DNA from 2 places in the Akkermansia sp. RCC_12PD genome. Region 1 is predicted to be linked to the other one. Evidence: riboswitches for the same ligand, from Rfam matches in the RefSeq annotation. Region 1 holds a riboswitch; the other holds the start of a gene.
The links. A riboswitch is a leader RNA that binds a small molecule or an ion and turns the genes downstream of it on or off. The one in region 1 is predicted to bind cobalamin.
Positions count from the first base shown of each region.

Region 1 (4,966 bases):
TAAAGACGTGGGAACGGCGTGTCCAGAGGCCACGCCCACAAAGCGGCCTGGTACCTTTTTTCAAATACCTTGCGGGAACACACCCCGTACGTAAGGGGATCCAATTTGATGTCCACCCCGCACTTCATGGCCTCCTGCCTGATGATGGAACAAACGTTGGTCATCATGTGGGAGGAATCCGCAAAAGTCAGCTCCATACACAGGCGTTCCCCACGTTCATTTTTCAGAATACCGTCCTCTCCCATCTCCCGGAAGCCCGCGCGGGCAAAATATTCCATGGCTTTTTTCTTGCTGTATTCCGGAGCTTTCAGCGGGAGTGTCAGGTCGCCGTATCCCTCCATGTAGGAGCCGAGACGCCTCATGTTCCCGCGGAACAGGGAGTCAATCACCATCCCCATGTTCACGGCGTGGGCCAGCCCTTTGCGGATGTCGGTATTCCTCAGCATCCTGTCGGAACAATTCAGGTACAAGCCATACGGAGGACAGGCATAGCCCGCTTCCAGGCTGTATTTGTCTATATAGCCCCGGTGCACTTCCGGCAGTTCCAGCTTGCCCTCCCATATTTCCGGCTTGCGGATGTTCATCATGTCCAGATCCCCGCGCCGGAACATCTCAATCGCCTTGTTCTCCAGGTTTACAAAAACATGCTCCACCTGGTCCGCATTGCAGGAATAGCGGTAATACTTTCTATCCTTCGCCCACCAATCCTTCACCCGGGCAAGAGTGATGCGCTCTCCCTGCCGGATTTTTCCGGGCACCACCACGTACCCGCCCGTGTTCGGCGCGGCCTTCCACTGGTAGCGTTCCAGAAACAGCGCATTGAAATCATGGTAAAAACCGGGATGCGCCGGATGAAAATCCACACAGGCCATGTAAGGCAGCAGAGGCCGCGGAGACGGCACGGTGAGCGCAATGACGGAATCTCCGTACACGGTGATCCGGTCGAACGTGGAGCGGAACAGGGCTGTCCAGAAAGGGTCCCTGGCGGCGTCCGACGTGCGCAGGCAGATATTCAGCAAAAAATCCTCCACACGCACGGGCCGTCCGTCCGAATAGGCCGCTTCAGGATCCAAATGATAAAAAACAGTGCGCCCATCCGCGGAAACGGCCCAGCGGTCCGCCAGCCCCGGTATGGGACGGGAAGTTTCCGGATGCAGCCCCACGAGAGGAATCCACACGTTGTCAATCGCGGAATAATTGAAAAAATTCTCGCTGCCGGGACCGAAAGCCCGCAAGGTGCCGGGGAACGGCGTATTGATCCACAGCCGGACCTGGCCGCCCTTCACGGCGCGGGGGTCCCCGATCTCCGGTTCCTCCATGCCCGTGTGCCATTCCAGGCCGGGGGGCATCTTTTCCAGAGGAAGCATACGAATATGATCCCCCTGCTCCAGCCTTCTCCTGAGGCGCTCCACGGAACGCGCACGTTCCGCCAGACGGCGGCCGTCGCCTTCCCCGCGGGAAACGGCCAGCAGTTCTTTCTGTTGCTCCCCTCCCGCCAGTTCCCGGAGCAGTTCCCTTTCCACGGACCTGTTCCAGCGTTCTACAAATCCGTCAAACACAGCCGGCATCCCCCGGTCGTCGGTATTCCCGGCCCCCTCGTTCCAGACCGCGGATTCCCGGTGGGAGAAGTAAAACACCCCCCCTATGAACACGGCCAGGAGCAATGCCCCCAGAATGGACAGCCAGCGAAACACGATCAACGATTACCCGCCCTCTTTTAACCTATATCCGGTCCTAATGAAAAAGAAAATCCCCATCCTCCGCCCGGAACAGTTTCCTTCGCCTGAAACAGTCCGCAAAACGGAAGATGGGGGTGCAATCAACAATTAACGCTGGAGAGAGTTTAGAATTCGACCGTCACACCGCCGAAGACGCCCAGTCCGCGGGCCTGGCGGGGACCAAAGTTGTAGTCGTTCGTGATGATGAAATTCTGATCGAACAGGTTTTCCACGCGCACATGTAGGGCTACGTTGTCCGTAACTTGGTACCTGGCGAACACGCGCGCCGTGAAGAAATTGTCCAGGCGGGCGTAGTTGTAGTCCGTGCGGCCCATTGCGGACGTCACGCCAAAGCCTACCGTCAGTTTCTCAAGCGGGGAAGTGTGGATTTCCGCATTGATGGTGTGGCGGGCGGTGTTGGCCATCTGGCGGGTTTCGTAACTGCCGATGGAATCGCGCTTGGGCATCGTGAACGTGTAATTGGCGTAATAGCCGCTGTTCCAGGCATCCTTGAACTGTCCCTTGAAGGCGACTTCCACACCGTAGGAGGTGGCATGGGAATAATTCGCGTACGTGGTGTAGGAATCCGGCCAGGTACCTACGGACCTAGTGCCGATTTCATCATTGATGCGGGTCCAGAACCCCGTCACGGAAGCGTAATGGTTGTCCGCCAGGCGCTGTTCCACGCCCAGGTCGCCGCCCAGGGACTTGGAAATGTCCAGATCGGGATTGCCTACGTAGCCGTAATTGGCGGCATACTGCTCAAAATACGTGGGAGCCCGGAAGCCGGAACCCACGGAACCGAAAATGCGGGTGGGGGAATCCTTGCCCGTCACCTTCCAGGAATTGGAATAGCGCCAGGTGAAATGGTTGTTCCACACGGAATCATGCTCCAGACGCAATGCCACGCTGGCGTCAAAATTGTCCGTGGGGGCCCACATCTGTTCCGCGAAAAACGCCAGCGTGCTTTGCCATTCGTCCTTGGACACGTAATTGTTTTCGCTCGTGTAGGCGGATCGGTCCCAAGCCATCCCGGCGATCGTCGTCCACTGCTTGTTCCAGGTGAGTGCATTGCGCCATTCCGTCTGGAAACGGCGGTTCCGCATCACGTTGGGCTGGAAGTCGTATTCCGGCGTGTGGGTGGAATAATTCATGTTGTAATGTCCCACCATGAAGCTGGTGGACCACAACTTGCTGAGTTCCGCATCCACGCGGCCGGTGATCAGGTTGCTGCGGTTTTTGTCTTCCGTATTGTACAGGTGGGAGTCCGGCACGGCGGGCCACTGATTGTAATCCACATACGGAGTGGGATATTCAAAATAGGAGTCCAGGCGTCGGTAGGTAAAGCTGAGCTTCACCTTGTCGTTGACGTCATAACCCAGGCGCAAAGCTTCCTGCCACTGGCGGAAATCGTTCATGCCCGTCCTGTTGTCATAAATGGAATCATAAATCGTGGGATCGTTTTCCGTGGTTTCAAAACCCACGCCCACAAAGTAGGACAATTTCTTGATCTTGCCGGAAGACGTCACGTAGCTGTTGAACGTTCCAAAGGAACCGGCCTCCGCAAAAATTCTCGTCACCGGGTCGCCTTCCCCTTCCGGCGTATCCATGGCAACTACGCCGCCAATGGCTCCGGAACCGAACACGGCGCCCTGGGCGCCCTTCACCACTTCCACATTGCCCACCGTAAAGAGATTGGTGATGCCCAGCAGCTTGTTGCCGGACATGTTGACATCGCTGATGCGCATGCCGTCAACCATCGTCAGGGTGTAGGTATCCTTGTTCATTCCGCGGATGACGGTGTTGCTCACGGAACCGCGCTGCCAGGTGCCGCCGCCGTCCAGCGTGAACACGCCGGGCGTCTGGGAAAGAGCTCCCGTCAGAGTTTCAATTCCTTCTTTCTGGAATTCTTCCGGATTGATCACGGAAACGGAAACGCCGGAACGGTTGTACGGCACGCCCACGAAGTGGGACGCCATGGTCAGTTCAGGCATGACCTGCATGGTTTCCGTCCTGGCGACGGGCTTGGCGTCTTCCTTGTTGACGGATTCTGCAAGAGAGGACTGGCCCGCAAACGCGGCAAGGCCAACGGCAATAGCGCCCATCTGAAGGGCTTTCTTGGTATAAAGCATGGTTGTAACGCCTTACGTCCGGTAACTCGCCGGACAGTTTGGACAACCCCCTGAGGCTGGTTTTCTGGCTTGCAGGATATTCTGCTTACAGTGGCGGTACCGCTCCGGATTTGCACCGGTATTCCCCATCTATTTCCTGCCCGGCTACGGGCGTCCCTGAGGTCTGTAGCCCTTCCCATAAGGGCTCATGGGATGGATGAAATACCAAAGCCCCCACCATGACAAGACAAAAAAAATTTTCTTTGAACATTTCGTCACTGGATGGATTTTCCCGGAATCTTGCCTCTTCTGGCCGGCCTGCCTCCTCCGTAAGACGTTTCTTCCAGGGAAGCCCGGAAGACAAAAAATTAATAATTGATTATAAATAACTTATTTTCCAAATCAAATATAAAGAAAAGGAATTCCAGCGGCTAAAAAACTTTTACGTTCCACTGATGAAAAAACAGGAGCATCTTTTGGGCGGCCACATCTTCCATCATTTTTTCCGCCCCATCTCTGCCCGGAATGGAAATCTCCAGTCCCGCTGCTCAATCCCTTCCGGAACACGGAGGAGCATTTCTCTCTGTTCCGCGCATGGACAAACGGACAATTTCCCATTCCCTTTTTACCCGGCAAACCCAGAAAGCCTCCGGAACCGCACCGCCATTTTTGTCTTGTCATTGCATTCCCCGCCGGAACATGATGTGCCCATGATCCGCCCTCCGTCCCCTTTTCAACATCCCGGGCGCATCTTTATCTTCAACGGGGCTTCCAGTTCCGGCAAAACCAGCCTGTGCAAGGCACTGCTGTCCCTGCTTCCTGCCGGCTCCGTCCTCCTTTCCGTGGATGATTTCCTGGATGCCAACGGAATGGGCGGCATGCATCTGATCCACGCCGTCCGCAAGACAGGACCGGAACTCGTCCGGTCTTTTCATGAAACCGTATTCCGGGCCTCCCTGCACGCGCCCTTCGTTCTGGTGGACCATGTGATCGGAGAATCTCCGGACTGGACGGAGGAACTCCGGAGCCAATGCGGGGGAGCGAAACTGCTCCTTGTGAAAGTCGCCTGCGACGTGGAAGAACTGGTCCGCCGGGAACATGCCCGCACGGACCGGAAAGCGGATGTCTTCCACGTCC
Region 1 is NZ_CP143889.1:69,765-74,730, forward strand. Features, by position in the region: gene V3C20_RS00255 (ABC transporter substrate-binding protein) at 1-1,694, opposite strand, end outside; gene V3C20_RS00260 (TonB-dependent receptor) at 1,844-3,850, opposite strand; cobalamin riboswitch at 3,887-4,023, opposite strand; gene V3C20_RS00265 (hypothetical protein) at 4,540-4,966, shown strand, end outside.

Region 2 (4,966 bases), 1.3 Mb from region 1:
GAAACATGGGCTTTCCCGTCTCTGAATACGGCAATGCCGCCGCATCCGCGTCCGGGCCCCACATTGTACATGTCCAGTCCGTTGCCGTGGTCACGGTGATAATCTCCCTTCTTGTAAAATTCATTAATTACAGGCACCCCTGCCTTCTTGCTCCATACGTCCGTTCCGCTGGAAACAAGCCCCTCCCCCTCCGGCGCAGGCCTGGAAACTGCCGGACCGTAAATACGGTGGGCCGTACGGTCGTTTTCCCACGCAAAATCGTCCAGCCGCTCCGGCACATGACGACTGAAGCACACCCCTTCCACAGGAGCGGCATCCAGGGAGGAATTCTCCAGAATCCAGAAATCGCGGGACGCTCCCGCGCGGAAATTGCTCTGGAACAGCAGGGTGTCCATCCTGCCGTCTCCGTCGGTATCCGCCAGCTGGTGAACGATCACGCAGCCGTTGCGCACATCAAACACGCGCAGCCGGGAAGAATCCCGCCCTTTTCCGGGATTCCACGGAACGGACACCGTTTCCCGGGGTCGGAAAACATTCAAGGGATTGGTGACGGAAACGGTTTTCCGACGCGGATGATCTTGACGAATCACCCATTTGCGCAGTTCGCAGCCGGCCAGCAGATAGGCTCCGGAACCGTACACTTCCGTATCATTCCCGGAATAATGACCCGGCTTGTCCGCGATCGGCTGCACCCAGCCCAGCGCTCCCTCCGCATTCACGGCGCCGCAGGCCGCCTGCCATGCCTTCCGGATAACGGGCAAATATTCCTTTTCATCCAGATAACCCTGGTTCACGCCCCACATCATCCCGTACATGATAAAAAGGGTGCCGCTCATTTCCTTCAAGGGCGGTTCGGCGGGGTCCATCAGGCTGGCGTGCCAGGAGCCGTCGGGAGACTGGCATTTCTTCAATGCCGCCGCCATGCGCTTGAGCAGGTCCACGTAAAAGTGACGTGTGGGCCAGTCCTGCGGCATGTCCTGCAGAATCATCGGCAGTCCGGCAATTACCCAGCCGTTTCCGCGGCTCCAGAACATCTTTTTCCCGTTGGCCGCCGGAATGGTGAAGTAGCGGGAATCCCGGTAAAACAGGCCTTCCTTCTTATCGAACAAATAATCGTATGCGGCCTTGTATTCCCGGTCCATGAACTCCAGATACCGGCGGTCCCCGGTATAGGCCGCCAGCTTCGCGAATACGGGGGGCGCCATGAACAGGGCGTCCGACCAGCACCAGCGGTCCTGGCATCCGGGCGTCTGGAATTCAAGGGAAGCGGAAGAGGGCCGGGCCATCACCTTATCCAGAACGGCCCGGATCTTTTCGGCGGCGGCGGGGTTTTCATCCTCCATGGCCATTTCCATCCAGGCATGGCCGATCGCATGGTCATCCGCATGGTAAGGCCGTTTCAGAATGCCCCATTGGCTGCCTTCCCCGACCGTCCTCACGGTTTGAAGCTTCATGCTCTGCGGATTGGCCAGGGCATACTGCATCAGGCCGGAATAAAATGCCCCATAGGTCCAATGCAAATGGGAACGCTTGACAGGATGGGCTATCTGCCAGGCTGCTACAAGTTCAAGATTTTCCTTGATGGTTTTTTCCTTCCAGTCCGCAGGAGCGCCGGAAGCAACTCTGAATACGGACAAAAAGAACAGAAACAGAACCAGTATGCTTTGTTGCAGCCTGTTGAATGAGAAAGAAAATCCTTGCATACTCATATATACAAACAAACCAGTTTTAAAATTTCTTCCTTAATCATTTTTCGGAATTATATGAAATAATCCCGCAGAATCGTTTTACCCCTTTAATGATAGCGTTTGAATGATAAACGCAGAAGTTTGATGGCGCCGTCCAATCAGTTGATATGCATAACCCGGACGGATCAGGCAAGACAAAAGTAAAACAAAGAACCCGTAATTTTTGATCCATTTTCTCATGCCGTCCTCAGGGAAGCCCTTCCGGGCACATATGGTGTCATGACGAAGGCGGATGCCGTATTTTCAATCATCCGCTTCCAATATTATACAATATGTTGTATAATAAAAATATTTAATACATTATTTGCACATTTTCCTTGCAGCCCTATATGTTCTATGGTTCATTGCATTTCAGCGCAGGTAACGGAAGACGGTGAAAATCCGTCGCGGACGCGCCGCTGTAACCGGTAGACGATGGACCGGACACTGATTGCCAGTTAATCGGGAAGTCTCCATCACATGTCGCACCGGGAGCCAGAAGACGACCTGATGCTGCCGTATCTCCCATCCCGCGGACAGGATGAACATACGCACAGGTTTCCTCGTGTACCGCTTTCCAGACGGGCTGCACGCGGCTTCCCCTGCTTATGATTTTCCAGGCTTGTGCCAGGCTCGCGGATGAGCGGTCATCATCCTTTCAAGCGAGACATCACCATGGCGACAAGCATCATCAAACGTTCCGGAAAGAAGGAACCATATCAGGGCTACAAGATCGAGGAAGCCATTAAAAAGGCGTTCCACAGTTCCGGCACTGTTTACAACCGCGCCATTTATGAAGAGGTGGAGGCCAAGCTGGGCCACCAGGACAACGCAACCGTGGAGGAAATCCAGGACCTGATTGAACGGGCTCTGTTCCGCTGCGGATATTTTGAAACCGCCAAGGCTTTCATCACCTACCGCTTCCTGCACAAGATGCAGCGCGAACAGATTGCCGGCCTGTATTCCGGCAATACGTATGTGGACTGCAAGCTGACGGTGGAGGAATACATCGGCCAGAGCGACTGGCGCATCGCCGCCAACTCCAACACCACATATTCCAATGCCGGGCTGATCAACAACACCGCTGGCAAGGTGATCGCCAACTATTGGCTGGACCAAGTCTATTCCGCACGGGAAGGCACCGCCCATCGGGAAGGGGACTACCACATTCACGACCTGGACTGCCTGACGGGCTACTGCGCGGGCTGGAGCCTGCGCAACCTTCTGAATGAAGGGTTCAACGGCGTGCGCAGCCGCGTAAACAGCCGGCCTCCCCGCCACTTCCGGGAAGCCCTGGGCCAGATGGCCAATTTCCTGGGCATTCTGCAGAGCGAATGGGCCGGAGCCCAGGCGTTCAGCTCCTTTGATACTTTCCTGGCCCCTTACGTTTTCAAGGACCAGGCGGACTTCACCCGCATCAAGAAGGACATCCGCAGCTTCGTGTACAACCTGAATGTACCTTCCCGCTGGGGGCAGTCCCCCTTCACCAACGTAACGATCGACTGGACTGTTCCGCGCGACCTTCAGGACCAGGCCCCTTTCAGTGGCGGAGAACACCTGTTTGAAGGAGTGGAAGACCCCGCCCTGCTCCTCCTAGCGAAGGAACGCGGGGTGAACAGTCTGACTGAATTGACCTACAAGCACTTCCAGAAGGAAATGAACCTGATCAACAAGGCCTTCTATGAAGTGCTCACGGAAGGCGACAGCACGGGGCAGCCCTTCACGTTCCCCATTCCCACGGTCAACATCACGGAAGACTTCGACTGGGAAGGGGAAAACGTCCCGCTCCTGTTTGAAAATGCTGCCAAGATAGGCTCCTCCTACTTCCAGAACTTCATCGGCAGCCAGTACACTGTCAATGAAAACGGGGAACGCGTGCCTGACGAACGGGCCTACAAGCCGGACGCCGTGCGTTCCATGTGCTGCCGCCTCCAGCTGGACCTGCGGGAACTGCTCAAGCGCGGCGGCGGCCTGTTCGGCTCCGCGGAAATGACCGGTTCCATCGGAGTGGTGACCATCAACCTGGCGCGCCTGGGCTACCTTTTCAAACAGAACCGGGAAGCTCTGTTCGCACGGCTGGGGGAACTGCTGGACCTGGCCAAATCCTGCCTGGAAAAAAAGCGTGCTTTCGTTCAGGAAATGTATGACCGCGGCCTGTACCCCTACACCAGGCGCTACCTGCCCACCTTCCGCAACCACTTTTCCACCATCGGCGTCAACGGCATGAACGAACTGCTGCGCAACTTCTCCAATGACACCATGGATATCACCACGGAAGAAGGCAGAAAGTTCGCGGAAGAAATCCTGGAGTTCATCCGCCTCCGCATGCAGGAATACCAGGAGGAAACGGGCAACCTCTACAACCTGGAAGCCACGCCCGCGGAAGGCACCACGCACCGCTTCGCCCGGGAGGACCAGAAACGCTACCCGGACATCATCCAGGCGGGCCCCGTGGGCCAGCGCTATTACACCAACAGTTCCCAGCTCCCCGTGGGCCATACGAGCGACTTGTTCCGGGCACTCCAGCTCCAGGACGAACTCCAGTGCTGCTACACCGGCGGAACCGTCTTTCACATGTACATGAATGAAGCCATCAGTTCTCCGGAAGCCTGCCGGGACATCGTCCGCAAAGTGCTGACCCGTTTCCGCATGCCGTACCTGACCGTCACCCCGCTTTTTTCCGTCTGCGAGAAACACGGCTATCTGCGCGGGGAGCACCAGTACTGTCCCTTCTGCGACGAGGAGCTGCTCCGCCTTCACAGACACGAATAACCGCCTTTTCAACCGGCCGCCTCATTTCAATCCAACCATCAAAACAACAATGACCAAACAGGAAATACTAAGCAAATACGCCCAGGACCGCACCCGCTGCACCGTGTACACGCGCGTCATGGGCTACCACCGCCCCGTGGAAACCTTCAATGCCGGCAAGCAGGGCGAATTCCATGACCGCGTCCACTTCGTTGAACCGGACGCTCCCTGCAACTGTTCCCCTCGTACGGAACAGCCACGTTAATTTTCCCAATAACATATGCGAAGTCAATGGGAACGGGTCGGGGCATAGCGGACATCACGCCGCTCACCTTGCTGGACTTTCCCAACAAGGTGGCCTGCATCTTCTGGCTGGGAGGCTGTAATCTGTTTTGTCAGTACTGTTACAACGTCTCCCTGGTTAAAAATGCGGCCTCCGGAACCGGCGGACGAACGGACTACCTCGATTTCCTCAGAGATCGGGTGGG
Region 2 is NZ_CP143889.1:1,322,649-1,327,614, reverse strand. Features, by position in the region: gene V3C20_RS05510 (glycoside hydrolase family 88 protein) at 1-1,637, opposite strand, end outside; cobalamin riboswitch at 2,069-2,253, shown strand; gene V3C20_RS05505 (ribonucleoside triphosphate reductase) at 2,403-4,499, shown strand; gene nrdD (anaerobic ribonucleoside-triphosphate reductase) at 4,549-4,743, shown strand; gene V3C20_RS05495 (anaerobic ribonucleoside-triphosphate reductase activating protein) at 4,770-4,966, shown strand, end outside.
Region 2: linked by a shared signal. The riboswitch ahead of V3C20_RS05505 (ribonucleoside triphosphate reductase) and the one ahead of V3C20_RS00260 (TonB-dependent receptor) in region 1 are both predicted to bind cobalamin.